One region of the [Clostridium] celerecrescens 18A genome, then DNA from elsewhere that is predicted to be linked to it. Evidence: riboswitches for the same ligand, from Rfam matches in the RefSeq annotation. Region 1 holds a riboswitch; the other holds the start of a gene.
What was found. Region 1 has a riboswitch for FMN ahead of ribD (bifunctional diaminohydroxyphosphoribosylaminopyrimidine deaminase/5-amino-6-(5-phosphoribosylamino)uracil reductase RibD). Riboswitches for the same ligand answer to the same signal wherever they lie in the genome.

Region 1 (16,261 bases):
TGGTCCCTGTATCCATAAGCTCCTCCACACTGATAAAAGCCTGCTCTTGCCTGGATGCGACAGGACACAGTCTGATAAAGCAGCCAGCCGTTTACCAGGATATCCACTGCCCTGTCCTTTGTTTTGACTTTAACCGTCCCTAATAAACCGTCCCAATAGGTTCTCAACCTTTCAAGCTCCTTTTCAGAAGCGGCGGTTTCCCTGTATTTATTTCTGATTTTGTATATCTCTTCAAGGCTGGTGCTCTGACCCAGCCCGAACAACACCGTCTTACTCTCTTCCGGCTGTATTGCAACGGATACCTGAATCGCTCCGCAGGGATCATAGCATACCCCCGTATTACAGGATAACTTGACCTCCGCTCCCCGCGGCTCCCGGACACTGCCCTTTTGCCCCAGAAACTCCTTCCTGTCCCCGGTATAACCGATGATGGTTTCACTGGAAAACAGGTAGGAATAGGTGTTTTGAAAGTTCATGGTATAAATGTTCTTTGAATATAAGCATTCATGTTCATTGTTATAGGAGGTCAGAATATAGGGGTTGGTTTGCTCCCCCTGGGTTCCCAAAACCCATTCCACATAATAGGTCAGGCTTAAATATTTCACTTTATCCGAACGGTTGGTGAGCGTAAGGCTCCACAGCTTCAATGACTCATCCAAAGGAGTAAAAACAGTCAGCTCCTGACTGATAAGCGCTTCCTCATGAAGGAACCTGCTGTATCCAAAACCATGCCTCACCCGGTAAGTGCCCCGGTCAGATCTTCCTAAGGACATGGGAGTCATTACCTCTCCGGATATTTCATCCAGAATGTAGATCGCCTCAGAGGCCCTGTCACTGACTGGGTCATTGGACCATGGAGTCAGCTTATTCTCCCTGCTGTTAATACTCCAGGTAAAGCCGGCGCCAGATTCCGATATCTGGAATCCAAAATTTTTATTTGAGACAACATTAAGCCATGGTGCCGGCGGCCGGTTATTACCCTCCAGCAGAATTTCATATTCCCTGCCTTCACAGGCAAATGCCCCGAAGCCGTTAAAAAATTCATAATTTTCTGTTTCTTTCTCCTGTGTCGTAGGTGCATATGCTGTGTCCAAAACCCTTCCTCCTTAAAGCCTAATATTCTTCAAGTAATTCATACTGATTTTCTTGGCCATTGGTAAAATAGATCCCTGTCTTCTCTGAAAATACGACCCGTGCTACCGTATACAGCAAATCAAGCTCCGCCGGTTTCATCTCATACGTATGCAGCGTAAAGAAGCTTGGCTTCTCGCTTCTGGAATCATAGATTCGAAGAGAGCTTGTCATATCGTTGATTAATTCATCCACCTCCTGATGATACCCATGCTTGGAATCGATCAGGATAACTAAATCCACCATAACTCGGTTGATTCTTAAATATTCATAAGCCTTTAATGCATCCTTTACGATTCTTTCCTGCTTCATTGACCGGACCATTAGAAGCAGAATGGGGTTATCTCCGGATACTCCGAATTTCCATAAGAAGCTTTGATTCATAAAGTTCCGCCTTATATTTTCAGCCGGCCCCCGGTAAATGCCCGAAGGATAGAAGACAGGGCTGATTAAGTCCTGAAAAGCGTTTAACTGGGCTCTGGTAATTTCCAGATACTTTAACTCCAGGTTCGTTTGTAGCCGGAATTTTTCCAGGATATCGTCGATCCGGTAGCTTACATTTAATTCCCCCGCGATTTTTATTGCTTCCTCTTTACTCCCACACACTCCGGTAATGAATGAGATGCAAGCGGTTTCACCTGCCCCTATGCAGATCTGTGCCCGCAGGCTCATGATCGGGTCATTGCAAAAGCCTGAATTATTTAAAAATGCAATGCTGTTAACCACAGAATCCGGATTTTCCAGGGTATTGTTTCTTCCTATAAAGCGTTTTCTGTCATTTTCATATTCCAGTTTTTTGCATAGCTTTGTTCCGGTTCTTACCATGTGCATCATATAAGGATTATCATCTTCACCCTTCCGACGTCTTTTAGCAAGAAAGATGTCCTGCTCTTCCAGATACTCACTCTCCAGAAATAGCTTATTGAATGCAGGATGGCTTATTTCTGCCAGATGGGTATCATCGACCACCTCCAGATAGCTGGTCACCTCTAAGTGCTTTTCCTCATTCCCGTGATTGGTAAAGATTACCTTACGTATCTCATAGTTTTGGTCCGCATTTAAGCTGACAATCATGTGTGATGAGATATCTCCATCCCTGCGTTTAAATTCCGCCTGGTGCGGGCTGAAAATTACCTGGTAAGCATCCGGTGTCTTTCTGGTCGGATGATAAGCGGCACTCCAGACCTTCCCCTGTTTCATGTCTTTGATATAGATATAATTACCTGTATTCGCATAAATATCCGACCGGAAACGGTAAAGCATACGGTCTTCATATTTACTGAAGCCATCCCCATCGGTGGTTATCATCAGGGAATAATTACCATTTGACAAATAATTCACAACCGGTGGATTCATGCCGGTGCGCTTGACATACCGGTTGCTGTAAATGTCTTCTTTAAAAAGAGGTTTTCCTATCTTAATGGTATATCCCTGCTTTGCAATGGAAATCAAATAGGACTGACGTTTTTCTTCCAACAGAACTTCTGTGGCTTTTATCATCATCTCCCCGTGAAATCTCTCCCGGAGGATTCCCCCATTGAGATAATTATTAATTGCAGCCAGATTCATCCCCTGATGATGAGCCATATAGGATTTTACAATGCAGTAAGGGGTCAGTTCCACAGAATTCGGCACATTAAAATCCACGGATTCATAGAAACCATAAGTGCCGTAAGCGCCTAATTCCTTCAGACGTTTTAAATTTTCCATGCACTCTTCTTCTGCGATATCCAGTGCCAGCATCGTCGCATAGGGAGCAACAACCATGGAATTTTTACGGACCGGCTGAAGCCTTATCTTCGGAACACCGAAGGCTTTATACTGGTAATTTGAGTTTAAGTCGAACCGGTAATACTGGGACTCAGATATCCCCCATGGTATCTCCGCCTCCTTCGCATACTTCATATGCTGGAGCACCGCCGCCCTTGATGTCTGGGCATAGACCGAGTCTTCATATTCTTTGAACACGAGATTTGGCATCAGATATTCAAACATCGTACCGCTCCAGGACACAAAGCAGGGAATGCCTCCCACAATGGTCAGCGGTCTTCCCAGTTTATGCCAATGCTTTAGCGGCACTTCTCCCATGGCTATGGCAAGAAGGCTTGTAAGCGCCGATTCAGACGCCATCAGGTCATAGCAGCCCTCATCAAGCGTATGGGAGGACACGTGATATCCGATATGGAACAGCATTCTCTTTTCGTTAAATAAAAAACGGAAATCTACATTTGTTAAAATGCAGTCTATTTTATTGCTGAGCGCTCTGATCCGTTCCATCATGCTATCTGCGAACTTATTGTCCTCTGACGTAATACTGCGAAGGGAAGGATAAGAAAAATAGGTCTTCTCCTTCAGTTTTAAAGCTTCCGCTTCTTTTACAGTGCTGGCAATGAGATTCATTAACTGTCTGCTCCAGAGGTAATCTTCTGGTGGTGTAAGCTCCCTATCCTTTAAATCTTCCTGGATTTGTGCAATATCATCGATCAGCTCCCCTATCCTTTGATACCTGGGCTTAAGTTCATTCCCGGCAGGACTGCCTGTTCTTATCCGTATTTCTTCATTGCTGTTTTCAACCGCAATCCTGAGTTCGGACAGAAAATTCTCCGGATAGACCGGCCTGTCTACCTGTTCCAGAAGTCCGTTTTTCAGCGCGACCAGATGACCCAGGAAATTGCCGCTGTCAACAGTTGATATATAGGCAGGATTTAAAACCTCCAGGGTCCCGATGTGATACCAGTTATAGAGATGCCCATTGAATTTCGGCATTTTCTGAACAGTTTCCATCAGATTTTCCACGACTTCAACCGTTGCGCTTAACGTTTCAAAACCCAGATCCCTTGCTGACAGGATTGCCAGAAACTGAAGTCCCATATTGGTCGGCGATGTTTTATCGCTGACTTTTTCAACCATTGAAATCTGGTAATTATCCGGACAGAGCCAGTTATTTTCCTTCGTGGAAAGCTCCTTAAAAAACTGCCAGGTTCTGCGTGCAGTATCCAGAAGCAGTTCATTGTTCTGTGCTTTATTTTTCAGTTGAAGCTTCTTATCCGGCTGACTGATCCCGTAAGCGATCTGGGAGGCAAAGCACCAGTCGGCTATTACGATTGCTGTCAAAATCATTCCGGCCGGGTTTAAATATCCCATAAAAAAAATTATCGCAAGGGCAGCCGCTGGAAGAAGAGAACTCCACATAGTGATAAAATATCCTCTTCTGGTATTGACAATGGAGGCGTCCACTGCTTCCGCCGTATTCCAGCGAAGCAGATTTTTTTTGCTGATAAAGATCCGGTACATGGTTCTGATTATTGCATCCGTTGCGACATAGGCACGGTATGGAGTGATTGTAAACTCCAGAAATGCCCGATAAAGCATTGTAGCTAGTTCCCTAAAAAAGCATTTATAAACAAGAGCGAGCTTTGGCCGGATCAGCTTCTGGGTAATCACTGCAAGCAACAGAATCACCAGAGTAAATATATCATTGAAGAAAACAATGGGTAACCAAAGATAATATGCTTTTGGCATCCAAGCCAGATTGAACAATACAAATAACGTCTTACTTAAAGGAACCATGCTTCTTCTTAAATTGTCAAAGATCTTCCACTTTGACAGCGTACATAAGTTTTTACCGTCCTGGTTCTTTCTTAAAAACAGCCAGGGCAGCAGCTGCCAGTCCCCGCGCAGCCACCGATGTTCCCTTTTGGTGAAAGATAAAACGCTGGTTGGAAAATTGTCCATAATCTTGACCGTACTGGAAAAAGCTGTCCTCGCATAGCAGCTCTCAAAAAGGTCATGACTTAGAATCCTGTTTTCCGGTACCTTGTTCTGAAGCACCTTGTGAAAGGCCTCCCTGTCATAGATGCCCTTCCCGGTATAGATTCCCTTATTAAAAATATCCTGGTATATATCTGATATTACGGTTCCGTAATGGGCAAGGCCCGATTCCCCTCCAAAGATTTTCGCAAACCTGCTGCCGTTTTTATCCACAATATGGTTTCTTACCGAAGGCTGAATGATGACATAGCCCTCTTCTACCTTTTGGCCTGCCGGATCCAGGACAGGCTTATTTAAAGGATGATCAATCAATCCTACCAGTTTTGCGGCATTGTCACGAAGCAGATTGGTATCCGCATCCAGTGTGATTACATACCGGAAGGTGGGAAGGAGCTTATCGTCACAGTAAATAGAGGAAAAGGTGGTATTCTCCTTTTCTTCTCCATTTAAAAGGTTATTAAACTCTTCCAGCTTTCCTCTCTTACGCTCCCAGCCCATATAACAGTTTTCTGCTTTATTCCATTTGCGGCAGCGGAAAAATAAGGAAAAGCGCTGCTGTTCCGAAGGATAGAGTTCATTCAGCTCCTTCATACGTGCAGCAAGGGCGTTTTCAATCACCTGGTCCTTATCCATGAACTCGTCCTGGGAATCCGCAAAATCAAGCAGCAATGCAAAGTAAAGGTTGGATTGACTGTTTGCCAGATAATGCTTTTGAAGGCGTTCCATGTACCCCAGGCCCTGTTCCTTTGAGGAGACAATAACCGGCATAACCACAAAAGTTTTTGCTTCCTCCGGTATTTCCTCCAGATAGTTCAGAGAAGGAATCTTTCTTACTTTCATTCTTCTTGTAAAAATAAAATTTGTAAGCTCTATGGAAATACCCATTAGCAGCGGCATTACCGATAAAAAGATAATGACTAGCCGGCTGATATTCCTAAGTCCGCCAAGGTTCCAAAAAGCATAGAGCAGACAGGCGCAAAATGCAGGAATAATAAGGAACATGGTAAGGAAATAAAGGAAGCCGCTTACGTTCATCCTTTTCTTAATATTTTGAGGGATCGGTTTTCCTAACGCCTTTGCTTTCAGAATCGGATACCCCTTACCCAAAAGATAGGAACCCACATGATGGGAACAATGCAGGTCCTCTCTGCCCTGAACCGCCAGCTCCAGACAGTCTCCGGCTATTTTTTCCTCCAGCAGCCGGTAACGGTGTGATAATTTAACGATAACCCCACGGTACATGCCCCTGGATTCCAAATCCATCTTTGGATATACCCCATCCGGATCCTGTGATAAAATCTGCTCCAGATAAGAATATTCCTCAAAGAACTTTTCTTCATCAACTTCATTAATATCCCTGAGGCTTACAATCAAGGTCCGGATATTTGTCTCAAGAAATGATTCAATTTTTCCTTCCTCCATGAATACTCCGGAGGTTTTCACCTGCCTTTCCAGGGAAGAAAAGTGATGTTCCAGGTATTTTTGAATGGAGGCCTCATCAAAAGACAGGTTTTTCAGCAGGTGTATTACATGGGCATGAAAGGAGTAGTTCAGCCTTAAGTTATCCTCAGTTTTGCATAGCAGCGCTGATATATCGGCCGGACCCTTCTTATCCGCCAGCTTATCACGGAGAAACTTTTCAGCCTTTGATTTCACATCAATCATATGAAGAATTTCTTCCGCGATCACAATGATTTCTTCCAGAATGCAAAAGCCCAGCACTTCCGGCAAAACCCAGATTTCCTTGTCCGTAAGGGGGATCTTCTGCTGATAAGCCTTCAGCATCACAGAAATATTTTCTTCACTTAAGTGCCCGCCGGAAAGAGCCACCATCTTTTTTGCCACAACATAAATACGGGGAAAGTTCCGGTATTCCTTTCCCTCCAGAACCGGCAATACGGCATAGCTGGTTCCTGATGTACGGACCTTTTTGATTTCCCGGTACAGCATCTGGAAATTGTCAAAGAGCCAGCGTGCTGCAGGAATCAGGGAAATGATATCCGTGGATACGACGGAGATACTGTCTCTTATTTTATTCAGTTTTTTATAGGCGGCCTGATTATAATCATTAAGAACAAAGCTGCGTCCCACCAGCCTGACCTGGCCATGACCTTCTGCCAGATCAAGCATCTGCTTTTCCCACTCGCTTGGATCAAGTTTATTTTCTTCACCCTGGAAGCAGTCCAGGAAATGAACGTTCTTGCTAAAATGATAACGCCGGTAATACAATATGAATAGTACAAGGCAGATTGACGCGGCCAGCAGCAATAGAATATTCAGCAGGAACGGTGAATTTATATAAAAATTAGTTTTTTCAAAAAAGCTCTGCAATTGAAGCTCCTCCTTATTTAAGAAATCCTTCCGGCATAACAATATCTTTTTACAGATAGTTTGTCTGTTTTTCTATAAAAAATAGCGCAGTATTATATTGTGGCACTTTTTATGTTTTTTTATTAATTTCCTGCCATATTTATAAAATTTACACGAAATCCGTGTTCCTGCGGGTACGTAGGCCGTTTGAATTTATTTCATAGTTAAGGACTATGGTTAGTAAGGAGGTGCAATTCCTGACAAGGCATTTAACAGTGGATTAATTGTAAGCCATACAAATACATGGTCTTCTTTTTACGTAAACTTCCGGTCATAGAGCACAAAGTCTTCCTTGATTCTTTCTTCATTTTCCAGTACAATAAGTTCATAATAGAACATATTGTTCTTTAAATAGTATAACAATGGCATTTGAGCGATACAAGAAACGATTTTTTCAAAATGTACGAAACCGAACAAATCTGCGAAATTGTTCAAAATGGAGAGGTATATGGACAGACGACAAAGAAAAACCAGGGAAGCTATTTTTAATGCATTCAGCAAACTGCTGATTCATAACAGCTATTCGCAAATCACCGTGCAGGAAATCATTGATGAGGCCAACGTGGGCCGGACCACCTTTTATGCCCATTTTCCAACAAAGGACGATCTTTTGCGGGAGATGTGTGCGGAACTGTTTGAGCATGTTTTCTCCCATAAGCCGGAGGCAGAACCGACTCATGACTTTTCAATGGCGACCGGCGATCCAAAGGTGATTGTGACCCATATTCTCTACCACTTAAGAGAACATGGGCGGACGATGATTATCCTTTTGACCTGTGAAAACGGGGAACTGTTCCAGCGTTACTTTCATCAATACTTCCATGAGCTTGTAACGCTGCACATATTTTGTGGGAGTACCCGTAAAAATACCATTGTACCGGATGACTTTCTCATCGATCATATTTCAGGGAGCTTTGTTAATCTGGTGCGGTGGTGGCTGAAAAATCATATGAAGCAGCTGCCGGAAGAAATCGCGGAATATTTTTGGGCAGTAATAGAGCCGGTTGTATAAGGGAGGAAAAATAAGATGACATTACAACAGTTAAAATATTTTATTGAAGTGGCAAACTGCGGTTCCATCAACAAAGCCGCCGAAGGATTGTATATTGCCCAGCCAAGCCTTTCAAACGCTCTTCGTGAATTAGAAACAGAAATCGGACACGAACTTCTCACCCGGACTCCGAGAGGCATATCTTTAACCACTGACGGAGCGGAGTTTCTGGGCTACGCCCGGCAGGTCGTGGAGCAGGCGAGTCTCTTGGAACAACGGTGGCTGAATAAGAAACCATCACGGCGGCTGTGCTCCATATCCACCCAGCACTATGCCTTTGCTGTGAATGCATTTGTTAATATGGTGAAAAAAACCGATGCAGAAGAATATGAGTACACACTGAGGGAAGCAAGGACTTTTGAGATTGTGGAGGATGTGAAGAATCTGCGCAGCGAACTGGGGATCCTCTACATGAACAATTTTAATCGTCAGGTGTTAGAAAAGCTGCTTCGGGAACACAATCTGACCTTTCATCCGCTTTTTACCGCCGTACCTCATGTTTTTATAAGCACCTCCAATCCCCTTGCAAGGAAAAATTATGTAACCCTTGAAGACCTGGCTGATTACCCCCGGTTGTCCTTTGAGCAGGGGGATTACAACTCCTTTTATTTCTCAGAAGAAATACTCAGCACGGAATACGCCAGAAAAGATATTCATGTCGGTGACAGAGCTACTATTTTTAACCTTATGATCGGGCTTAACGGTTATACAATTTCCACAGGAATTGTGAGCGCAGATTTAAACGGGGATAATATCATGGCAGTACCTCTTTGTGTCAACGATTCAATTGAGGTTGGCTGGATTTCCCACAAAGATATTCAGTTGTCACGGCAGGCGGCAATGTACCTTGAGGAATTGAAAGCTGTTGTGGCCGAATATGGCATTGATATTAAAGATGAGTTATAGCCTTATGCTATAACTTGGCATATTTTTTTCATGTTACCAATAAGTCCGCCTGGGATGGTACAATCAGCTTACTAAATTGATATACCAGATAAAGGAGGATTTCCCAATGAGCATAAAATTCCAGACAGTAGGCAGTCTGCTGCGTCCGGCAGCATTGCTGAAATATAAGAACCAGATTGAGATACGGGATGATGTTACCTACCCGTTCTACAAAGATTTTGAAGGCTATGAGCAGTGTGAAGCAGAGTCCACGAAAGATGTCGTCGCAAAACAAATCGAACATGGATTAACCGTCATTACCGATGGCGAGTATTCCAAGTCCATGTGGCATCTGGACTTTGTCTGGGGTTTTCACGGCGTCAGTCGTTACATAGCGGAACATGGTTACTTTTTCCGTGACAAAGATGATACCCGGAAATACGAAACCCGCCGGGACATCGGCCTTAAGATCACGGAACCGCTGAGCGGCAGGAATCACCATTTCATCAAAGTCTTTGAGCAGCTTAAGTCCATCGCCGGGGAAAAGGAAACAAAGCTTTGTATCCCCTCCCCCTCCCATATTTTTGGAGAACTGTTATGGTCAGATAACCTCGGCGGAAACGGCTCTATTTACAATAACCCGCAGGAGCTGAAAGCAGGGCTTACCAAGGCGTACATAGAATTTGTGGAGGATTACGCTGCTGCCGGCGGAAAAATTCTGCAGTTTGATGACTGCCTTTGGGAGCTTTTTGCAGACGATAATCCCAATTCCCCATATACGGGCGAACATATCAACCAGGAGGAGGTCAAGGCACTTGCGGCTGAATTTATCGAAATCAATAATACAGTGATTGATTTCAGCCACAGCCTGGGGCTTGCTATGTGGACCCACAACTGCCGCGGCAACTACGATTCACGGAATATGGGCGGCGGCTCCTACGAAAAGATTGCCAACCTGTTTTTAAAACAGTTAAAATATGACCGTTATTTTCTGGAATGGGATGACGACCGTGCGGGATCCCTTGAGGCACTAAAAGTCTTTCAGGATAAGCCAGATACAGAGATTGTTCTGGGCTTATTGTCATCAAAAACCAATACGCTGGATGACGAAGCCCGTGTGATCCGGTTTCTAAACGAGGCATCTGAGATCATCCCAAAAGACCGTCTGCTCCTCTCTCACCAGTGCGGATTTGCTTCCTGTGATGGCGGCAACGAGCTGACGGAAGAAGAACAATGGGCAAAAATTGATCAGGGGCAGAGGATCGCACTTACCTATTGGGGCGAATGAGTTTGAATCCGTCTAACAGACATGAGAAATACCGGCAGGAAAACCTGCCGGTTTTCGTATTCTGAATCTCTGTGTTGTCGCCTTTTTAGTCATTATCCTCAACGACTGCAATTCCATCCACTTCAAGCAGGCTCACTGGACGCCCAACTCATGATTGGATTGAATTCATCAACTCATAAAAATATTCCGCTTTCTGTGTCCTGTAAAGATTATACCAGTGATCTAATGTTTTTACTGAAAATACATCCAGAGCTTTCAGGACATGGAAAGAAAAATCCAGGGGAGCTATTCCAGAAGCAGTTATCAAGTTCCCGTCAGTTACGGCAGGTTCCTGCTGATAGTACTGTTCTCCGACATATCCTGGGCAGATCATCTTAAGATATCCCAAGTCATTGCTTGTATGAAGATTTAGATCCAGCAATCCTTTCCGGGCAAGTCCTATTGTAGAACCGCAAATAGCTGCCACAATAATACCTTCCTTTAAAAACTGCTCTGCCATCGATAATATGGGATCGTGAACCCGTTCTGTCCATGTGTTTCCGCCAGGTAAAATTAAGGCATCTGCATTTTCCATGGTACACTCATCAAGTTCAATATCCGGTATTATTTTTAGGCCTCCCATTGTGATAACAGGAGTCTTATTCATTCCGACCGTAACAACCTTTAACGGGGCTGAGCCTTTCTTATAATATCTTCCGGAATTCAGTTCCGCAGTTAAATAACCTATTTCCCAATCAGCCATTGTGTCAAAAACATAAAGATATACAACGTTTTTATTCATATACACATCCTCCATTTTTTAATTTCCAGACGCGGATCGAATAATCAGCCGCGAGAAGAAACGATATTATCTTTATAATAAAACAACTTCACTGACAACTACTGTCAGTGAAGCTTTTAAAGTTGATTTTCTACTAATTCCCTATCTGTTTTAAGAAAGCGGTTTAGTTTTTCTTCTGCATTGAATATTACATTTATAAGACCCAATGTACTGTCGTAGTGCATAGTCTTGATTCTAAAAACAACACGGCAGATACGCTCGTCTTCTTCTGTATGAAAAATATATTTTCCATTATGCAAAATCTTCTTAAAGGCATTTAAAATTTCTTTAATTATATCCACGTTACATTCACGGCATTGTACCAACTCATCCATTACATCTGCGCCGTGCGCTGCTGCATGTGCCCAATTGTTCAATCGTTCTACTCCTTTAGCATATAGTTCTATCTATCAGGTACTCCGGCATTGCAACAGGACTATGGGCTTGATTTAACTACTTCAATCCGATTCCGTCCATTCCTTTTTGCCGCATACAAAGCATCATCACTTATTTTATACAGTGTGTTTATAGATGTGTGTTCATCTGGAATAACGGTGACGATCCCTATACTTATCGTATATTTTATAATATGATCTCTGCCAACGTTGACAGAAGCTTTCTCTGCAATCCTTCTCAATCTTTCCGCAACCTCAAAAGCCTCCCTTTCATTCGTTCCAGGAAGCAGTACTGTAAACTCTTCGCCGCCAATTCTGCCAAACAGATCATAATCCCTTAATTGATTTTTTATTTTCACTGCAAAATCTTTTAGTACCATATCTCCTGCAAAATGGCCATAAACATCATTGATCTTTTTAAAATTATCCAGGTCAATAAGAAAGAATGAAATAGGCTCATTTCTTCTTGAAAATAATGAGATGTTCTCTTTTGCCCGCAGTAAAAATGCTCTTCGGTTGAATATATCCGTCAGTTCGTCATATGTAGCGACCTTAGTCAATTCCATATCCGACTTTTCCTTTGCCATAAGGATAAAACCAATATTCCCGATCAGCATAATCAGATATAAGCAAATGAAAAACAAAACATTGTATATATTATTTGACATCAAAGAAACGGATTCACTTAAACTGATTCCCATATAAGCTCTTAGAATTAGTAAAATAAATCCTGCTAAATAAATAAAGGCAACTGTCTTTTGTAAAACCGATGAATTTTTATCCATTAAAAATACATAGATGGGATAGCACCAAAGGATAATCATACTGATGGACATAATTGAGATCCGCACACCCTCCACATATTGCAGCAATATGGCTAAATGGATCACCAAAATAGCAATGGCGGAAGCAATAACATATACCCGTTTTACCAATTTGTTACAGCGTTTCTTTATAATCAAGAACGCAATAATCTGCGTGGTATGAGCAATAATTAAAAAGGAATTACCAAGGGATATTGAAATAAATAAATTAATATCGTCCCGTAACCCAAGAAGAACCCATGCAATTGTATCAAACAGTCTTGCAAATAAAAAGATATACAAAGAAGAATCCTTTTTATGCTGAATCATGTAGGCGATACCTAATATTCCGGAAAAAAGATGTCCTAAAACAATTGTAAATATAAGAGTTCTGATGCTGAAGTCTAAACTCATTTTATTGCTCCCCACCTTCATGTTGAAGTTCTAAGCTGAAATTATAAACAATTAACCTTCTTAAGCAAGCCGGACCTAAAGCCACTGAACCTTTACCATTATAATCTATAAATACAGAGCGTTACAGCTTCCACATGTCATGAGATTGTGCCTGAATTACTCTCCCCCTTCATATACCTTCATCATTAAAAATTCGTCATTCCACTACGATAAAGGCTTGGAATTGTTGCCAGGTACTTATATCCCAATTTCTCATAAAAAATCTTTGCATCTGGATTGTAATCACCAACCAATAAGAATATATCTCTTCTTTTAAAAAGTATATTTTCTATAAACTCCAGTAATTTCTTTCCTATCAGAAAATAAGCCGTACAAATTGATGAATGTTCCATCGCTTTTATACAACTATCTAAATATTCTTCCGTTCCTTTTCTAAATTGTATGTCCACACTCGTCCCTCCCCAGAAATTGAAACTATTTTAAGTTCTTAATTGAAATCAACCAAATGTTCCTTGTTGCGTTGTACGGTTGGTATTGCCCCATTCACACATGATATCAAGAATTGGAATCAGGGATTTTCCCCGTTCGGTTAAGCTATATTCAACCTTAGGCGGAATTTGTGGATATTCCTCCCGATGGACAAGCCCGTCAGCTTCTAATTCTTTCAGCATTGTACTCAAAGTTTTATATGAGATCGTTTTGATATACTTCCTCATTTCATTATATCTTACTACTTCAAACTCCTTCAAACAATATAATATTACCATTTTATATTTTCCGTTGATCAGAGATAAGGTATAACTAAATCCTGTATTCTCCAAATCTTCAGCTTTTGAAATACACGAAAAACTCATTCACTATCTCCTTTTTATAGGTACTATACCTTAAACCAGTATTGAACATCTATGTGCGTACTTGAATAATAGCCAGTTCACAATACAATTAAAGCAGACATACTGGTTGGTGTCAACATTCTAACGCTGCCAGCAGCTTAGAAACGTATCTACTTCGTCTTAGAGAGTGACTATTCCCTTTTGAATTGTGCAAAAACAGAATAATTCTTGTTGACAAATGAAAAACACATAGTATAATAATTTTAATTGAATAATTTCTTCAGGGCAGGGTTCGATTCCCTACCGGTGGTAAAGCCCACGAGCCGCAAGGCATGATTCGGTGTAATTCCGAAGCCGACAGTATAGTCTGGATAAAAGAAGATGATAAGTCACAGTATCTCTGTGTATATGTAAATTTGCTCTGGAATTTTTTTATTTATTCCAGAGTTTTTTTATTGCAGCATATACCCTTCTGTACCCGTGATTTTTAAATGCCTTGAACGACTTTGTTCAAGGCATTTAATTTTTTGGAGGTGTTGTATGACTGATACGGAATACATGCGATTAGCTTTACAGCTTGCAAAGAAAGGATGTGGTTGGACAAATCCAAATCCCATGGTAGGGGCGGTGATTGTGAAGGACGGTAAGATGATTGGTCAGGGATATCACAAGAAGTACGGGGGCCTCCATGCGGAACGCAATGCCCTGGCCAGCTGCGTAACGTCGCCGGCGGGGGCAACCATGTATGTGACTCTGGAGCCTTGTTGCCATACTGGAAAAACACCCCCCTGCACCGACGCGATCCTGGAAAGTGGTATCCGCCGTGTGGTAATCGGCTCGTGTGACCCGAACCCGCTGGTAGGGGGAAAAGGCATTGAGCTGTTGCGTTCCAGTGGAATTGAAGTCTTAAAAGGAATTTTAAAAGACGAATGTGACGCTCTCAACCAAAGCTTCTTTCACTACATCCAAAACAAAACACCCTATGTGGTCATGAAGTACGCCATGACACTGGATGGGAAGATTGCGACTCGCACTGGTAAATCCCAATGGATCACCGGTGAAGCAGCACGGCATCGTGTTCATGAAGACAGGCACCGTTATTCTGCTATTATGGCAGGAATTGGCACCGTCCTTGCAGATGATCCGCTGTTGACCTGCCGGTTGGGAAACAGCAGAAACCCGCTCCGCATTATCTGTGACACCCATCTAAAAACGCCCTTAAGCGCAAAGCTTGTTACTACAGCAGGCATAACCGCCACCCTCCTTGCTACGGCAAATACAGATCCTGACAAGCATCGGCCGTATCTGGAAGCAGGCTGTAACATTTTGGTACTTCCTAAAAAAGAAGGGCATATTGATCTAAACTGCCTTATGACAGCTCTGGGTGAAAGAAAAATTGACAGTGTATTACTGGAAGGAGGCGGTACTTTAAACTGGTCTGCCCTGCAATGCGGAATCGTCAACAAAGTACAGACCTACATTGCCCCTAAGCTGTTTGGCGGCAGCGGGAAAACCCCGGTAATGGGCCTTGGAATAGACAGCCCGGACCAGGCGTTTCATTTAAGCAGGCCGGCCATCTCATGGTTTGAGGAGGATATTTTATTGGAAAGCGAGGTAATCAGGTGTTCACAGGAATCATAGAAGAAATCGGCAGAATACAGACCGTCCGCAAAGGCGCAGAGTCCTCTTCTATCTCTGTTCAGGCAAAGATAATCATGCAGGATGTCCGCATTGGGGATAGTATTGCTGTGAACGGTGTGTGTCTCACGGTTACGGCATTTTCTCGGAGCGGATTTACTGCCGACGTTATGCACGAAACCTTTAACCGCTCCTCTCTTGGGAGTCTGCCAACAGGCAGCCTTGTCAATCTGGAACGTGCAATGCCTGCAAACGGAAGATTTGGGGGGCATATTGTTTCAGGCCATATCGATGGTACCGGAACAGTTTCTGCCATTCAAAAAGACGATAATGCTGTTTGGTATACGATCAAAACACCCCCTGGCATTCTGCGGTACATCATTGAAAAGGGATCTGTTGCGATCGATGGAATCAGCCTTACCGTAGCAAACGTAGGAAGGGACTGCTTCCGCGTTTCTATCATACCCCATACAGCATCAATAACTACGTTGTCAAACAGACGCGTTGGTGATACGGTCAATCTTGAGAACGACTGTATCGGTAAATATGTGGAACGTTTGACGGGCATTCAGCAATCCAAACATAATATCACCACCGACTTTCTAACAAAATATGGATTTTAGGAGGAATTAAAATGGTTCAATTTAACACCATAGAAGAAGCACTGGATGAACTGCGGCAAGGAAAAATTGTTCTGGTGACAGACGATGAAGACCGGGAAAACGAGGGAGATTTAATTTGTGCCGCTGAGTTTGCTACCACGGAACAAGTGAATTTTATGGCAATCCATGGCAAAGGTCTCATTTGTATGCCAATGAGCACGGAGTTATGTAAAAAGCTGAAACTCCCTCAGATGGTCTCT
Region 2 (16,261 bases), 1.9 Mb from region 1:
GACTCCCATGGATAACGCTGCAAGGGTCAGCATATTCAGGGAATAGTCCATGAGCTTCATCAGAATAAGTGCCGCCAAAATAGAAACCGGTATAGAGCTTCCGACAATTAGGGACGCTTTCAGATCTCCAAAGAAGAGCCAGATAACTATCATGGATATAATGATACCAAGAACAACCGTTTCTGCTATGGAAAACAAAGAGGCCATGATATCTTCAGAGCTGTCATGAATCATTTGTATATCTAATTCCGGATTCACCGATTCCAGCGCTTTAATTGCATTTTTTACTTCTTTTGAAAGCTCTGCAGCAGTGGAGCTTTGCTGTTTACTTATAGAAAGAGAAACCGTATTGTTTCCATTATAGCGGGCAATACTCCCCTCTTTTTCACTTGTTGTATAAATAGATGCAATATCCCCCAGATAAACAATATTATTACCGGGTACCGTAAGCGGAATATCCTGCAGAGAATCCTCTGTGTCAAATTTCAGCCGCGAGGATATTGCTGCTTTTTTTCTGCCTACCTCTACTGTCCCCCCGGGCATCTTTACATCAGACGCAGAAATATCATTTGCTACGGAAGACATGGAAAGTTTATACTGCTGCATCTTTTCCATGTTCAGTTCTACCTTGATATAATCCTCACTTCCGCCCGCAATTGATACCTCTGCTGCATTGGACAGCTTTTCAAATTCCGGCACGATGTCTTGTTTTACATAATCATATTGATTTTCAGTATCTCTTCCACTGACAACCAGAGCAATATCAGCAGTGGAGGCCATATCCAATTCCATTACCACCGGTACTTTCGAATCCTCCGGCAAATTTGCGGAAATTCCGTCAATTTTCTTTTTAAGATCATCGTAGGCCTTATCCAGATCTGTTCCGTATTCATACTGTAAAGTGACTGTGGAGCGATTCTCCGAGGATTTTGATGTCACCTTTTTAATACCGCTAAGTGAACCAACTGCACTCTCAATTTCTTTACCAATTAATTCATCCACATCCTTTGGCTGTGCTCCGGGATATGCCGTCACGACCATAAGCATGGGCATGCTCATCTCAGGTGTCAGCTCCTGTCTGGAATCTTTAACAGAAGAGATACCAAATACCACCAGGCATAGAAGACACATGATGATGGTAACAGGCCGTTTTAAAACAATTTTTGTTAAATTATTCATGCCTCAGATTCTCCTTTTGTTTCTTTATCAATGCCCATTTCCACCACTTCTGCTCCTTCATAAAGCTCCGGGCTCCAGGTAGTAATGACTGACATATCCTTCTGAATCCCTTCCTTCACCTCCAACCGGGTCAAATCATAAATACCGGCTTTAATAAAAATTTTATGTACAGTCCCATTATCATAAGTAAAAACATATGGTTTGCTGTTCTCATAGTAGACGGAATCCACAGGAACCGTAAGCACCTGCACCGCACGATCGGAACATAGTGACAGCTTGACACTCGTCCCGGGGGATAAATCGTTTCCCCCGTTCATTTGGATTTTAATCTTAAAGAGACCAGTCTTTTCATCTGCCATCCCACTTATTTCAGAAATGGTTCCGTCCAGATCCTCTCCGCCTTCTTCCACTTTTACCGTGTCTCCAAGATTTACCTGGCGTTTTAATTTCTCTGTCAGGCTTGAAGAAATAATTTTATTTCCCTCTCCGGAAATAACAAAGATCTGATCACTCACTGACACCTTGTCAAATTCCTCTATGCTGCAGCTCTCAATTTTTCCGCTGATCGGAGACTTGATATTGCTGTAGGAAATCTGATTTTCATATTCCTCCTTCGCCTGTCTAAAAGCAATCTCTGACTTTTTTGCTGAATTTGCATACCCCTGATATTCCTGCTCTGAGATAGCTCCGCTCTGATAAAGTACAGCCATACGCCCCAGAGTATCATGAGCTTCTTTATAAGTAACTTCAGCATTATCCATGGCATTCTTTGAGTTCTGTACTTTGTTAGTGTCAATCACACAGAGAAGCTGTCCCTGATTCACCATATCACCGGCTTTTACGGGAACTTGTGTAACGGTTCCCACTGCTTCCGGAAAAATCCTGACTACCGTCTCTAGTTCCACGGTTCCGATCAGGCTGGTATACAATTCAATTGTACCAACCTCAGGATATACTGTTTCCACAACCGGCAGCACATCTGTCTTTTCTGTAACCTTTTTTTCATTAACCCGAATTATGACCAAAACAATCAGTATAACTGCAATTACTCCAAGTAACAAAACTCTCTTTTTCATATTCCGCTCCTTATAAAAATCATTTTTATATTAACCTGCTTCATCGGCAGGGAAACCTCGTCCATTTACACAACCTTTTTCAGCATTGCATTTACTCCTGATGCCACCAAACCTCCGTCACACAGAATATCTACACCAGTTAAATATCCTGCGCCTTCACTGGCACAATATGCAAAGAGACCTGCGATTTCTTCCACCCGTCCTGGCCTTTTTACTGCACAGAATTTAGTGAAAGAGGCTGCTTCTTCTTTCTCCAGTTCACCCATGGGGGTATCGAAATTGCCCGGTGATATAGAAAGTACTCTTGCTCCCTTATTACCGAATCTAGCTGCGTCTTGTTTTGCAAACCATATGACAAAATTTTTTGAAATCCCATATGCAATACCGGAACGATATTTTTCCGGATAAAAATAAATACGTTTCATTACTTTTTTCATGAATTGATCCGGAGCTTCCCGGCTGTACTTGTACATTCTGACAGGCATTACTAATTTCGGAGTTAAATATGCGGACATGGAAGACACATCAATCAAACAGGAACCTTCTTCCATCACTTTGTAAAAGGCGTTATTGATATAAATGGTTCCAAGCGCATTCACCTCCATAATCGTTTTTGCATCTCCCATATGGGGCGACATTCCGGCTGCATGTATTACGGCAGCCACAGAACCCTTAGCTTTTGAATAAGAAGCCAGTTTTTCCACACTGGTATAATCAGAGACATCACAGGGGTATGCTTCAACCTGGATTCCATCCGCTTTCAATTCATTTACCGCATCTTCCAGCTTCTTCGGATTCCTTCCACTTATGATAATATAATAACTTTTTCCCATTTCTTTGGCAGCAGCCAGCCCCATGCCGCTGCCACCTCCGGTAATTACACAAATCTTGCGCATCATTCCGTTCCCCTTTCTAAATTAGCTAAAGCTTCATCCAGTAATATGAAAAAGTTAATGCTTATTAGCCGCCAGTACTTTACTTATCAATTTCATTGCATATTCAGGCCATAAACGATATAACGCGTTCATTATCCTGCAATCCTTTCCTATAAATACCTGAAAACGGTTATTCTCCATTGCTTTTACAATCAGCTTTGCAGCCTGCTCAGGAGACAGCATGTTCTTGGCCCTTGCATCTTCTGCCACCGATTTGCTTCCTTTTATATCTGAATTTATTTTGATATCCGTGGCTACACCACCCGGAAATACTACTGTAACGTTCACAGCAGTATTCGCTAGTTCTGAATGGAGCGCTTCTGTCATAACCTTTACAGCTGCTTTAGAAGCACCATAAATTCCCTGTCCGGGAACGGGCAGGAATCCACCCATGCTGGATATATTGATCAAATGTGCTTCCGGACGTTCCTTTAAAAATGGCAGAAATGACTTTGTCATATAGATCGTTCCGTAAAAATTCACATTCATTACACGATCAATCTGATCCAGCTCCAATTCATCCAGGTCTAAAAATGGCTGTATTATACCGGCACAATTTATAAGTCCATCTATATTTTTATACTTTGAAACTGCCTCAGCTGTAAATGCAATTACATCTCTTATATTTGAAATATCAACTGCATGCGTGTATAACCTGTTATTATTTCCTGAAACTTCAACCGTTTCAATCAGTGCCATCTGATTCTTATCAACAGCAATTACCGTAGCACCTTTGGAAAGCAGTTCAATTACCAATTGCCTACCCACGCCACTTCCGCCACCTGTTACTACAATAATTTTATTGAATGCTTTCATCGCCAATCCTCCTTAGAATGAAATACTGATTACTTTTTCATTTTAAAAAGCTATCGTAAACTCAACGTAAACTTACATGTGCAGTATATATTTTTAATTAAAAAAGGCTGTATACAGCTAGAACTGTTCCCGTTCAATCAGACAGGAGAGCAGTTCAAGACGTATACAGCCTTTATCCTCTTATTTATTTTTAGATCTGTGTACTGGAGCTTTCAATACTACTGAAAATGTACTTCCCAGCCCCGGAGCGCTTGTTGCGGTGATATCGCCTCCACATAAATCTACAATTCGTTTCACAATTGACAGACCAAGTCCAAACCCAATGGTGGCATGGGAGGAATCTCCCTGATAATATTTGTCAAATATATGCTTAATGGTTCTTTCATCCATTCCAATTCCTGTATCCGATATATTAACTGTTATCTGATCTCCGACAGAAACCATTATAATGGTAATTTCTCCTCCATGGGGGGTGAATTTAACCGCATTGCTGATAAGATTCATCCAAATCTGATGCATCAGTTCTGCGCTTCCGAAATACTTTACCGGAGACAATTCCATATTTAAGGTAATCTCTTTCTTCTCCATTTCCCGGAACATTAAAATCGTGCATTTTTTAATCTGTTCATCCAAATCGAATACTTTCTTATCCGTTATAACCTCCTGTGCATCCAGCTTTGACAGCAAAAGAGTGTTTTGGGAAAGTAACGCCAATCGATGGGATTCTTCCGCTATGATCTGAAGGTATTGTTTTCTATCCTCTTCGCTGATATGGTCCTCCTGCAGCAGTTCCGCGAATCCATGAATGGATGTTATGGGAGTTTTAAATTCATGAGAAAAATCGTTCATAAAATTCTGCATTTCTATTTTCGTATTCTTAAGTTCCCGGACCATACGGTTAAAATTACGGTACATATCTCTATATTCCCCTGAATGGTTCAAATCCAGCTCCACCTCCAGATTTCCTTCAGCCACACGGTTGATTCCATCTGAAATTTTCTTCATTCGAAGTTTCAGGGTTCTTATAATTCTAATAATCGCTGCCCCTACTACCAGGCCCATACATGGAATCATAGCAAGCATATAAATTGCATTGTTTTCACTCATATCAAATTCCAGAAATGTTATAAGACCAAAAGCCATAACAGAATTGACAAGAATTAAAATATAAAACCATACAGCCCAATGTACAGTAAGCGGTTCACTTTTATCAAACTTTATATTAATTTTCATATGCATCCCATTTTTGAAGAAGTTTCTACTACATGTAAAAAAACTATATTTCATGAAGCTCGACTTTATACCCCAGTCCCCTGATCGTAATGATATCGAACTCCGGACAATCTGCAAATTTATTTCTCAGTCTATTTATATGGGTCTTTATCGTTGTCTCATCGCTGTTAGTATCATATCCCCATATTTCATCAAGTAGCTGTGTTTTTGTAAAAATCATGCCAGGATAGGAAAGAAACTTATAAAGAAGCTCAAACTCCTTCTTTGCCAGTTCTGTCGTTTCTCCTCCCTTTCTTGCTACTGTGTAGGTTCTCGAATCCAAAGTAATATCTCCGATTATGATTTTTCTTTCATTGGCAATATTGGCTCTTCTAAGCAAAGCGTTTATTCGCCAGAGAAGCTCCTCATAATTAATCGGCTTTGTCATATAATCATCCGTACCTGAAGCAAAACCTGTTTTCTTATCATCAAACGTATGCATCGCGGTCAGCATAATAACCGGTATCTGTATTCCAGATTCCCGCAATTCCTTTACCATATCATATCCATTCATAACTGGCATCTGTATATCCGCAATTATGAGATCAATATATTTTTGCTCGAGTATTTCAAGCGCCTTTTCTCCATTTTCAGCTTCTGCCACTGTATAATATGGTTTCAATCTTGCACAGGTAAGCAACCGTGTATGTCTATCATCCTCAACAATTAGTATTGTTGCCATATGTTTATAATTCCTCCCGATTATATTCGTTACTGTTTGTATCCGAATTGCTACACAGCTATTTCCCAGTTCGCATTCTTCGTTATAAAGGCGTAACCTTTTTTTTATTGCATGCAGCTCTTTTGATAATTTCGCTTTGATTGTGAGCGTTCTGTCTGTATACTTCGTAAGTCCCTTTTCTCGGATCAGAGAATCTGATTACCCCTCAGTATAATCAAATAGGAGCAGTTTATCAATACCTGTGCTATGCATCAGTAAAATTATCCCATTACGCTTCATTGTATGAAAAAAACTTTTTAGATATATCCATCAATCTGACTAGTCCTGATTGGTCCGCCATATATTCCAAAATCGTGAGAATCTTCCGCTAAGCGGCTCGATTTCTCGCATACTCATTTTTGTTCCAAAAAGTACTCCTTAACATTTTCACATATATCGACTTCATGAAAGGGACGCTCAGCGAAACTGATATCTCCCCGGCACTTAATATGAAAGAATATTACCCATTTCAACTTTTCTCCTCTTTTATACCAATCTTGTCTCACCAGTTTAAACACTTATTGTAAACTCAAAGTAAACATTATGGTTATCGTAGATCATTTTACTTGGCAATTACATGGATTAGCATTGTCTGTTTTGAAATTCTAGATTGTATGTGGGTTAATTTTAATAATTCCCTAATAATCGGCCAGCAAAACTCAATTAATCAAATTGTACAGTATTGGTATTCTTAAGAAACAAAATAAATGTGTATTAGCTATGGCTTCAGTAACTGTCTGTGCATGGTAATCATTGAGATAAAGATTTTATAGCTTCGGCAGGACAAATATTATTTTATCCACCTGCAGTTAGTAATACAGGACAATTTAAACTTTTAACATGAGAGATAGTATCTACAAATCTCAAAGCTTGCCATCTGCCAACTATATTAAGTGTACTAAGTACTAAAAAGGGCTACCGCATTATATTCTTTGTACGGTAGCCCAAATCTCATAAACGAAATACATACTTATTCATACCGTGATTTACATCACATCTTCTTTTTCAACGTTGTGTACGGTAAGAAAACCGCAAATCAGGGAGACACCAAATAACATGACCGGAAGAATCGTATTTCCCCTTAAAGTCAAATCTCCTATGGTCCCATTCATAACAGAAAACAATAAAAATGAAGAAATAATAGCTGCCTTCGATGACTTCAGCCTTTTCCCTATATACAAAGGAATAAAGCCCAGGGTCACCGTAAGAACCGTCTTTAAGATGATCTGTATATAAAAACTTACACTTATCATATTATATCCCAACGAAAAACCGGCTTTTACCCCTGAGGCCAAAGCCAACAGCAAATAAATCAACAGTTTTCCAAGGAAAAGAGCTGCCACACAGAAAATCCATACTGCCATCATTTGAGATAGAATTATTTTTTTCCTGGAGATGGGATAGCTAAACATAAGGTTCTGAGTTTTATTTTTATATGCATTGATAATAAAAGAAGACAGCATGACTGATGTAAAAATTAAAAATGAGAGATTGGTAAGCAAATCAATTTGCACTGCCATATTCTCTATCTCCGGCACGGAATCCGTCATTCCTATTTCAGCATCAATCGGAATGTAATAGCACATGGCAAATAAAAGAAGTCCAAGGACTGCAATTACAATTGCCTGATTAATTATATACTTTCTTGTATGGTTCTTCTTCCATTCCAGCCGAATTAATTTCCACATTCGCTCTCACCTCCTGTAACCTTCAGAAAATACTCTTCCAAGGACTCTGAATGGGTATGGAACCCCTGAATTTCAATCTGATTTTCCGTTAACGCCTTCATAATCTCCTGGGACGTGGCTTGTTTTGCATAGACCCTGATATGATTGTCATTTATTACTTTGAAGTTTGAAATATTAAGACGGTCTGTAAATATATAAGATGCTTTCGCTGTCTCCAGCGTTTTGATCTCCAGATACTCAAGTCCCTTATCTGTAATCTCTTTCATAGAAATTTCTCTTACTAACCTGCCTTTATGAATGATTCCTATGGTATGTGCAATGCTTTCGATTTCAGAAAGCATATGGCTGGAAATAAGAATGGTCATTCCATATTCTTTGCACAGCATCAGGAACAGATCACGGAGCTGTTTCATACCTGCCGGGTCAAGGCCATTTGTCGGTTCATCCAGCACCAGAAATTCGGGCTTTGTAAGAACGGCTCTTGCAATACCCAACCGCTGCTTCATTCCCAATGAAAATTCCTTCACTTTTTTTCCTCTGGTATCGGACAGAGACAGCAGGGACAATGCTTTTTCTACACTGTCAGGACTGTAATAGCCCATGTATTCACAGTGCAGCATTAAATTTTCTTCCGCCGTCAGTTCCTTGTAAAACACTGGAAACTCAATCATGCTTCCCACACGTTTTAAAAATGAATACGAACCCGGGAGCAGTTTTTCACCAAATAAAATGATATCTCCTGAAGTTGGTTTCCATTGATTGGTGATCATCTTCATCACCGTTGTTTTTCCTGCGCCGTTTGGTCCAAGAAAGCCATAGATCTCTCCTTTGGCAATATGCATGTTAAAATCGGTTACAATGGTTTCTGCACCAATTTGTTTGTTTAAATGATCCGTTGTTAAAATTGTCTGCATTTTGTCACTTCCTTTCCATATCCAAAATTCTAGCATGTGATTTCTTCAAAACTCTTGAATAAATCTTACGAATTTCTTTCGCGTTAAAAATTTCATTGAAAAAATTTTAGTAATTAAACTGCTGGAGTTTTAAAGTGAATACAGTCTCCTCATTCTGGATACTTTTTAAAGTCAGTGTGCCGCTGATTTTTTCTGCCAGACTTTTTGCTATGGTAAGACCTAATCCATTGCCCTGGATCTCCCGGTTCCGGGAATCTTCTAACGTATAGAGACGGTCAAATACACGTGGAATTTCCGAATATGCAATGCCTTTTCCATGGTCAATGACATCCACACAGACAAAATTGTCCTCCATGCGAAGGGTCAGTCCCAGGTAATGTCCTGCATCTCCATAGCGGACTGCATTGCTGATCAGATTATTCAGAATACGTCCCAATGCTTCCCGATCCGCATAAACGAAAACAGGGGGATCAGGAATGTTTATGTTCACTTCAAATTCTTTCTCCGTTAAGATATTATAGAAATCTATAATGGTCTCCCGGCAAAATTCATTTAAGTTTATTTTGGACATTGTCAATACCGTATCTCCTGCTTCCAATTTTGCCAGCGTGAAAAATTGGTCAATCTGCTCCTTTAATTCGTTGGCCTTATAAGAAACTTTCTTTACCATGTCCTTTTCAAGCGTCTCCTGCATCAAAAGCATTTCCAAATACCCGATGATAACGGTCAGGGGCGTCTTTAAATCATGAGAAATATTAGAAAGCATTCGTTTGGTATTTAATTCCGATCTGCGGTAACCGGCATTTGCATTTTGTCTGTCTTCCAGCGTGCGGTTGATCTGTTCCAAAAGATGCTTGATTTCCTTATCTTCGGTAAAGGCCATCACTTTTTCATCAGTATCTTCATCTAAAATTCGTTCTAGTTCATGGGCAATAGTTTGAATTTGTTTTAAATTCTTTTTATTTAACAGGGACATAAATTCACTCCTTTGGACTTCCCAGCTTGTATCCGATTCCCCAAACGGTTAAAATATACTTTGGTTTTCTGGGATCATCCTCAATCTTTGTGCGGAGGCGACTGATATGAACATTGACGGCATTTTCATCACCCAAATAATCATCCTGCCATATGAAAGAATAAAGCTGTGCCTTGGTATAAACCTTTTTCGGATTGGAAAGAAGCAGACGAAGAATTTCATATTCCTTTGCTGTTAAGTCCACTGACTGCCCGCTTTTGTGCACCGTGTGACTTTCCAGATTCATTTCCAAATCTCCCAGTCCAAGACAAACAGAGGTGGTTTCCCCACCGGAAGAATACTGGGTGGTGCGCCGCAGATTTGCCTTTACTCTGGCAAGTACCTCTGTAAGAGAAAATGGTTTCGTAATATAATCATCTGCACCCAGTCCCAATCCAAAAATCTTATCTGATTCCGTATCTTTAGCGGACAGAATTATAATAGGAACCACACTTTCCTTTCTGATCCGTTTCATGACCTCCAGTCCGCTTATTTTCGGCAGCATTAGATCTAAAATCACCAGATCATAGGATCCGCTGGAAAATGTCTTTACCCCCTGCTCTCCGTCAAAAGAACCATGGACTTCAAAGCCCTCCATCTGAAGAAAATCGACTAACATCTCACTGATTTCTTTATCGTCTTCCACCAATAATATTTTCATTTACCAATTTTCCTCCCCGGTAAGTACAGAATATAACATAAACATAAAAGTAATCTGTGCAAATAAAACTATTGTTTCCTGTTTATGATAACTGATTCCAAAGGATATTTCAAATGTCATTAAAAAAATTTGCTATTTCATTCATATGAGGTGACCTATTCAAGAAAGGCACATTCTCAAACTGAAAACGTACCTTTCTTGCCCTTGATTTATCAAGTGTCCAGTCACTATAAGTTATAATTTAAGCCACAAGCTTTTATGCCTGCGGCTTTAGCAGTATTTTCCATTATATTTAACCAATTATCTTAACATGCATTTTAAAACCAAATTCCTTATTTGTAATTATAACTGACGATTATAAAACAATATCCAACCAAACATTTGTTTTTTTAGTAGGGCAAATATTTATATACGGAATAAATTCCGCCTTTGCTATCATTAATCTAGAACCAACAAACCTTCCTCTAAACACTATTTTTCACTTTGTTTTCAATCCCTTTGTTTTACCTACAATTCCTCATATAAGACAAATAATGAAAGGTACATCTTCATAACTGAAAATGTACCTTTCATATTATTAGTCCTTGATTCTTACCAAGTGTCCAGTCTCTGTAAGATAAAATTAAAGCCACAAGCTTTTATGCCTGCGGCTTACCGTTTAAGTGGAGATAGTGGGATTCGAACCCATGACCTCTTGAATGCCATTCAAGCGCTCTCCCAGCTGAGCTATACCCCCATGTCCGCTATTATAGCAAAGCATTAAAAAAATTGCAACAATATATTGCATTTATTTTTTAAAATGTTATAATAATTCAAGAACATTTGAATATAGTTGTCTTCAGGGCAGGGTGAAATTCCCGACCGGCGGTAAAGTCCGCGAGCGCAAGTTGCGCAGAATTGGTGTAATTCCAATACCGACAGTATAGTCTGGATGAAAGAAGATGTGTTAAATAGTGATAATACACCTGTTTATTTTTAACACCTGAAAGGCATACTTTCAGGTGTTACTTATTTTTCAGGAGGCTTTACCATGAATATGACAAAGCAAACAAGTAAACTCACCCTCATGGCCATGCTTTGTGCTCTGGCCTTTGTAGCCGTTGTGGCGATCCGGATACCTCTGATCCCCATGCTGCCCTTCCTGGAGTATGAGCCAAAGGATGTCATTATCCTTACCGGCGGCTTCTTATTCGGGCCAATGTCAGCAGCAATGATCTCCGTCATCGTTTCTTTTGTGGAGATGTTTACCATCAGCAGCACCGGAATCATCGGACTGATTATGAACGTTCTTTCCACGGTGGCATTTGTCTGTCCGGCGGCTTACCTCTATAAGAAACGACATTCCCTTTTTGGTGCATTCCTTGGCATGGTGGCAGGTACCTTACTCATGACCCTGGTCATGGTTTTGTGGAACTACCTTATCACCCCAATTTACATGGGGTATCCAAGGGAAGCCGTGGTAAAGCTTCTACTCCCTGCATTCATCCCCTTTAACCTTTTAAAGGGAGGAATCAACACGGCCCTGACGCTTCTTATCTATAAGCCATTAGTCACCACGTTGAGAAAATCCAATCTCATGATTCCGGCTTCAACAGATGAACCAAAAAAGCGGGCTTTCAATCTTGGCATGACCCTTGCTGCAGGAATCATCTTAGTAACCTGTATTCTGGCTGTCCTGGTTATGAAGGGAATTATCTAAGTCAATCGGATATCCGCGAAGGATCCCCTAATGCACGCCTTTAATTAAAAGGGCGTTGTATAGCACACGGCATAGTCAGTTTTGGCTATGCCGTTTTGCTGTTTGTTTCGTTCGTGCCCGGTAGTACAATCCCAATGACACAGTTGTAATGGATTTCCACCTGCTGTACCCATTTTCTGCTGCTCTTGTCGGGAGGAGGAGGAAAATTTTCCAAAGCAAAAAATTTCCAACTTATGGTAAGGTGTGGTATAATGGGATTAGAAAAAGCGAAGCGGGAAAGGCGGGTAAAATTTAATGTATTCTTTAAAACGTGAGGTGATGAGATCGTGACGAACAAAAAAATCACATTACAATTTACGATACTGACATTTTCCATAGCCTATCTTGTTTCAGGTTCTTTGATAGCTCTTGGGCAATTCGGATATACGGTTCACAATTGGGTCCACTCGTTACAGCAATTCGGGATGAATATTCCTTTTGCAATCTATATTTTGTCGCCCGCTATTGCTTCATATATCGTTCTAAAGAAAAATAACAAAATAGAAGATTTTAAGGAATGGTTAAAAACAGTTTTTTACGTCAAAAATAACATATCTATTTATTTGTTCGTTGTTGCAGGGCTTACACTGTACTTTTTGATACATATTGCAGTTTCAGACCGCGTGGAATTGGTGCTTCCATTTTATATGTTCTTTCTTTCCCTGCCTGGTAATCTTATTATCGGTGGCATGGAGGAATCTGGCTGGATGTACATATTACAGCCTGAGCTTGATAAAAAATATGGCTTTGTTTTATCAGCTGTTTTAGTTGGAATCATTTGGACTTTTTGGCATATTCCTCTCTTCTTCATTCCGGGGACGAATCACGGAGAGGGACTCATTAACTTTTGGATGTTTGCAGTTCAACTCATGGCGTTTCGGTTTTTCAACGGGGCAATCTACAAAATATCAGGAAAAGGCCGCGTGTTTATGTGCGTATTATTCCACACCATGTTCAATGCGGCATCCCCCATCTTTGGCAGCACGACTATGACTTGGGCGGGAACAATTGCTGCAAATTCTATGATTATTCTTGTTTCAATAGTAACCGTAGTGATATATGACAAAAAGAGCAGGCGAATCGTATAAGCATTTAGGGTACTCCTTTTAAAATCCCCGTTGAGCGTGTCATGGCTTCTCCCTGTTCCTATCAGCTTAAAAGGCTGACTATCCGCTTTACGCCGATAGTCAGCCTTTTGTTGTCATATTCTGCTTGCTGACTGCCCTATCTGAATCCTCCTTGATACTTCCTTATTAGGCGTCAGCTAAGTCCCGGAACATCTTTTAACCAAATGGGTTTTCTGATTTATAAAGCATTCCCTTTGGCTGATTAAATCCAATCTCTTCTACCCCAAGGTACTTAAATACTTCAAATATAGCCTTGCCATAATGGCCGAAAGCAACCGCCCCATGGTGAGGGAAGTTCTTTTCGATCAGCACATGGCGGTAAAATCTTCCCATTTCCGGGATAGCAAAAACTCCGATGGAGCCAAAGGAACGGGTGGCTACAGGAAGCACCTCTCCCTGGGCAACGTATGCACGGAGTAAATTGTCTGCTGTGCTCTGAAGGCGGAAGAATGTAATATCACCAGGAGCGATATCGCCCTCAAGTGTTCCCTGAGTAACCTCCTCCGGGAGCGCTCTTGCCATGATCATCTGGTATTTCATAGAGCAGGAAGAAAGCTTTCTGGAGCAGGTATTTCCGCAATGGAAGCCCATAAAGGTATCCTGGTGGGTATAATCATACTTCCCCTTAATATCTCCATCATACATATCGGCTGGAACCGTGTTATTTATGTCAAGCAGGGTTACGGCATCCATGCTTATGCAGGTTCCGATGAATTCACTGAGCGCTCCGTAAATGTCCACTTCACAGGAAACCGGGATGCCCATTCCTGTCAGACGGCTGTTTACATAGCAGGGAACACAACCAAACTGGGTCTGGAATGCAGGCCAGCATTTTCCTGCAATGGCTACATATTTCCGGTATCCCTTGTGGGCCTCCACCCAATCCAGCAGAGTGAGTTCATACTGGGCAAGCTTTGGAAGAATTTCCGGCTTCTGGTTACCCTCTCCCAGCTCCTTTTCCATATCCTTTACTACATCAGGGATCCTTGGATCGTTTGCATGCTTATTAAAGGCCTCAAATAAATCCAGCTCCGAGTTCTCTTCAATCTCCACGCCCAGGTTATACAGCTGTTTAATCGGAGCATTGCATGCCAGGAAGTTTAAGGGGCGAGGGCCGAAGCTTATGATTTTTAACTGGGAAAGTCCTACAAGAGTTCTGGCAATGGGAAGGAATTCCTCGATCATGTCGGCACATTCCTCAGCCGTTCCCACCGGATATTCCGGTATGTACGCTTTAATATTTCTAAGCTTTAGATTATAGCTTGCATTTAACATTCCGCAGTACGCATCCCCGCGTCCCTGGGTTAAGTCATCTCCGCTTTCCTCTGCTGCTGCGATAAACATGACCGGTCCGTCAAAATGCTTTGCAAGAAGGGTTTCTGAAATCTCAGGTCCGAAGTTTCCTAAATAGACGACAAGTGCGTCGCAGCCGGCTTTCTTTACATCCTCCAATGCCTGAACCATATGGATCTCACTTTCCACGATACATACTGGACATTCGTAAATATTTGCGGCTTCATACTTTGCATGATACGCCTCCACCAGTGCTTTTCTTCTGTTCACTGATAAAGTTTCCGGGAAACAGTCCCTGCTTACCGCTACGATTCCTACTTTTATTTCTGGGATATTATTCATTCTATAACTCCTCCTGTTGTTATTCAGGCATTTTCCTTAGGATTATATGCCTGTTGATTTTATTGTTAAGCTTTGTCAAATAGACAGGTTTTCTCCTGATATTCCGATATAAGCATGTTCCGGAAGTCCGCCCTCTTTGTGTCCAATGAGCCATTTGTTCCTGGCGAACAGCAGTCTGTCTTCTTCATTCACTGCTTCTCCTGACGGCTCCAAGTCAGTATTGGTATCCTTTGGCAGGATCACAACACATCGGAAACCGCCTTCCTCCGCATGGCATGGCGCATAATGAAGGGTCGTTGCATAAACCTCGATCACAGTTCCTGCCGGAACGAGGAATGCTTCCATCTTACCTGAATCGTATGTGTAATCCGAGGTAATATCCTGCTGCCTTCCTAAAATCAGGATCAGATCCGTCACAGCAATATTGATCTCTGAACTTCTGTGGTATTCCACCGCATTCAGCTTCTTATTGTGGCCGTTGCAGTAACCTACCTGAATGGGAAGCTGGCCGCAGAGCTTCTTCTCCATTTCCCTAGAAACCGCCAACTGCTCTAATTCTGCTACAGAAGGAACATAAACCACATCTTCCGGAAGGGGCGTCTTCTTCATCACTTCCAACAGTTCCCCTGCATCATATCCTGTAACCACTTTCCCATAAACCTGAAAGGCAGGATCTGTCACTGGTTTGATTGTTAATCCCATGGTTTTACCTCTCCTTTTCTATTCTCCGAATACAGCCAGATAATCCTTTTTAAATTTTTCAATGCCCTGGTCTGTGAGCGGGTGCTGTGTCATCTGAACCAGCACCTTATACGGTACCGTTGCAATATCTGCTCCTGCTCTGGCACAATCGATCACATGAATCGGATTACGCACGCTGGCTGCAATGATCTCCGTCTCGATCCCGTGTATCTGGAATATCTCCATAATATCTTCAATGAGATTGATTCCCGGCATGGAGATATCGTCCAAACGTCCCAAAAACGGGGAAACATAGGCTGCTCCGGCTCTTGCTGCCAAAAGCGCCTGGGCAGCGGAAAACACCAGGGTTACGTTGGTTGGAATCTTTTCTGCGTTCAGCACTTTTACTGCCTTTAAGCCTTCTACCGTCATGGGGATCTTCACGACCATGTTCGGATGGATCGCCGCGATCTCCCGGCCTTCTTTTATCATGCCTTCCGCATCAGTCGTGGTGGCCTTTACCTCGCCGCTGATTGGTCCGTCAACAATAGATGCAATTTCCCCGATCACCTGTTTAAAATCACGTCCTTCCTTTGCAATCAGGGAAGGATTTGTGGTAACTCCGCAGATAATCCCCATTTCATTGGCCAATTTGATTTCTTCTACGTTTGCCGTATCAATAAAAAAACGCATATCATCACCCTCCTTTTTTCCTTTGTCTTAAATTACAAAGCTGCAAGTTTTTTATAGCTGCCCTTTAAATCCTCATATAGTTCCTTATATAACTGATGATATTTCTTATA

Region 2: another riboswitch for FMN. It lies ahead of H171_RS12160 (ECF transporter S component); the one in region 1 lies ahead of ribD (bifunctional diaminohydroxyphosphoribosylaminopyrimidine deaminase/5-amino-6-(5-phosphoribosylamino)uracil reductase RibD).

Annotation. Positions count from the first base shown of each region.
Region 1 covers NZ_PGET01000001.1:707,382-723,642, reverse strand. The annotation lists gene H171_RS03435 (GH36-type glycosyl hydrolase domain-containing protein) at 1-1,094, opposite strand, end outside; gene H171_RS03430 (glucoamylase family protein) at 1,114-7,233, opposite strand; gene H171_RS03425 (TetR/AcrR family transcriptional regulator) at 7,721-8,284, shown strand; gene H171_RS03420 (LysR family transcriptional regulator) at 8,300-9,229, shown strand; gene H171_RS03415 (cobalamin-independent methionine synthase II family protein) at 9,336-10,496, shown strand; gene H171_RS03410 (type 1 glutamine amidotransferase family protein) at 10,645-11,277, opposite strand; gene H171_RS03405 (DUF2785 domain-containing protein) at 11,394-11,693, opposite strand; gene H171_RS03400 (GGDEF domain-containing protein) at 11,753-12,928, opposite strand; gene H171_RS03395 (GNAT family N-acetyltransferase) at 13,114-13,377, opposite strand; gene H171_RS03390 (winged helix-turn-helix transcriptional regulator) at 13,426-13,782, opposite strand; FMN riboswitch at 14,034-14,148, shown strand; gene ribD (bifunctional diaminohydroxyphosphoribosylaminopyrimidine deaminase/5-amino-6-(5-phosphoribosylamino)uracil reductase RibD) at 14,302-15,402, shown strand; gene H171_RS03380 (riboflavin synthase) at 15,384-16,022, shown strand; gene H171_RS03375 (bifunctional 3,4-dihydroxy-2-butanone-4-phosphate synthase/GTP cyclohydrolase II) at 16,034-16,261, shown strand, end outside.
Region 2 covers NZ_PGET01000001.1:2,626,826-2,643,086, forward strand. The annotation lists gene H171_RS12105 (efflux RND transporter permease subunit) at 1-1,179, opposite strand, end outside; gene H171_RS12110 (efflux RND transporter periplasmic adaptor subunit) at 1,176-2,255, opposite strand; gene H171_RS12115 (SDR family oxidoreductase) at 2,321-3,154, opposite strand; gene H171_RS12120 (SDR family NAD(P)-dependent oxidoreductase) at 3,206-4,006, opposite strand; gene H171_RS12125 (sensor histidine kinase) at 4,187-5,239, opposite strand; gene H171_RS12130 (response regulator transcription factor) at 5,283-5,960, opposite strand; gene H171_RS12135 (ABC transporter permease) at 6,986-7,687, opposite strand; gene H171_RS12140 (ABC transporter ATP-binding protein) at 7,675-8,601, opposite strand; gene H171_RS12145 (sensor histidine kinase) at 8,708-9,577, opposite strand; gene H171_RS12150 (response regulator transcription factor) at 9,582-10,277, opposite strand; tRNA gene H171_RS12155 (tRNA-Ala) at 10,941-11,013, opposite strand; FMN riboswitch at 11,108-11,224, shown strand; gene H171_RS12160 (ECF transporter S component) at 11,308-11,976, shown strand; gene H171_RS12165 (CPBP family intramembrane glutamic endopeptidase) at 12,303-13,103, shown strand; gene H171_RS12170 (L-fucose/L-arabinose isomerase family protein) at 13,299-14,777, opposite strand; gene H171_RS12175 (DUF4867 family protein) at 14,853-15,479, opposite strand; gene fsa (fructose-6-phosphate aldolase) at 15,498-16,151, opposite strand; gene xylB (xylulokinase) at 16,184-16,261, opposite strand, start outside.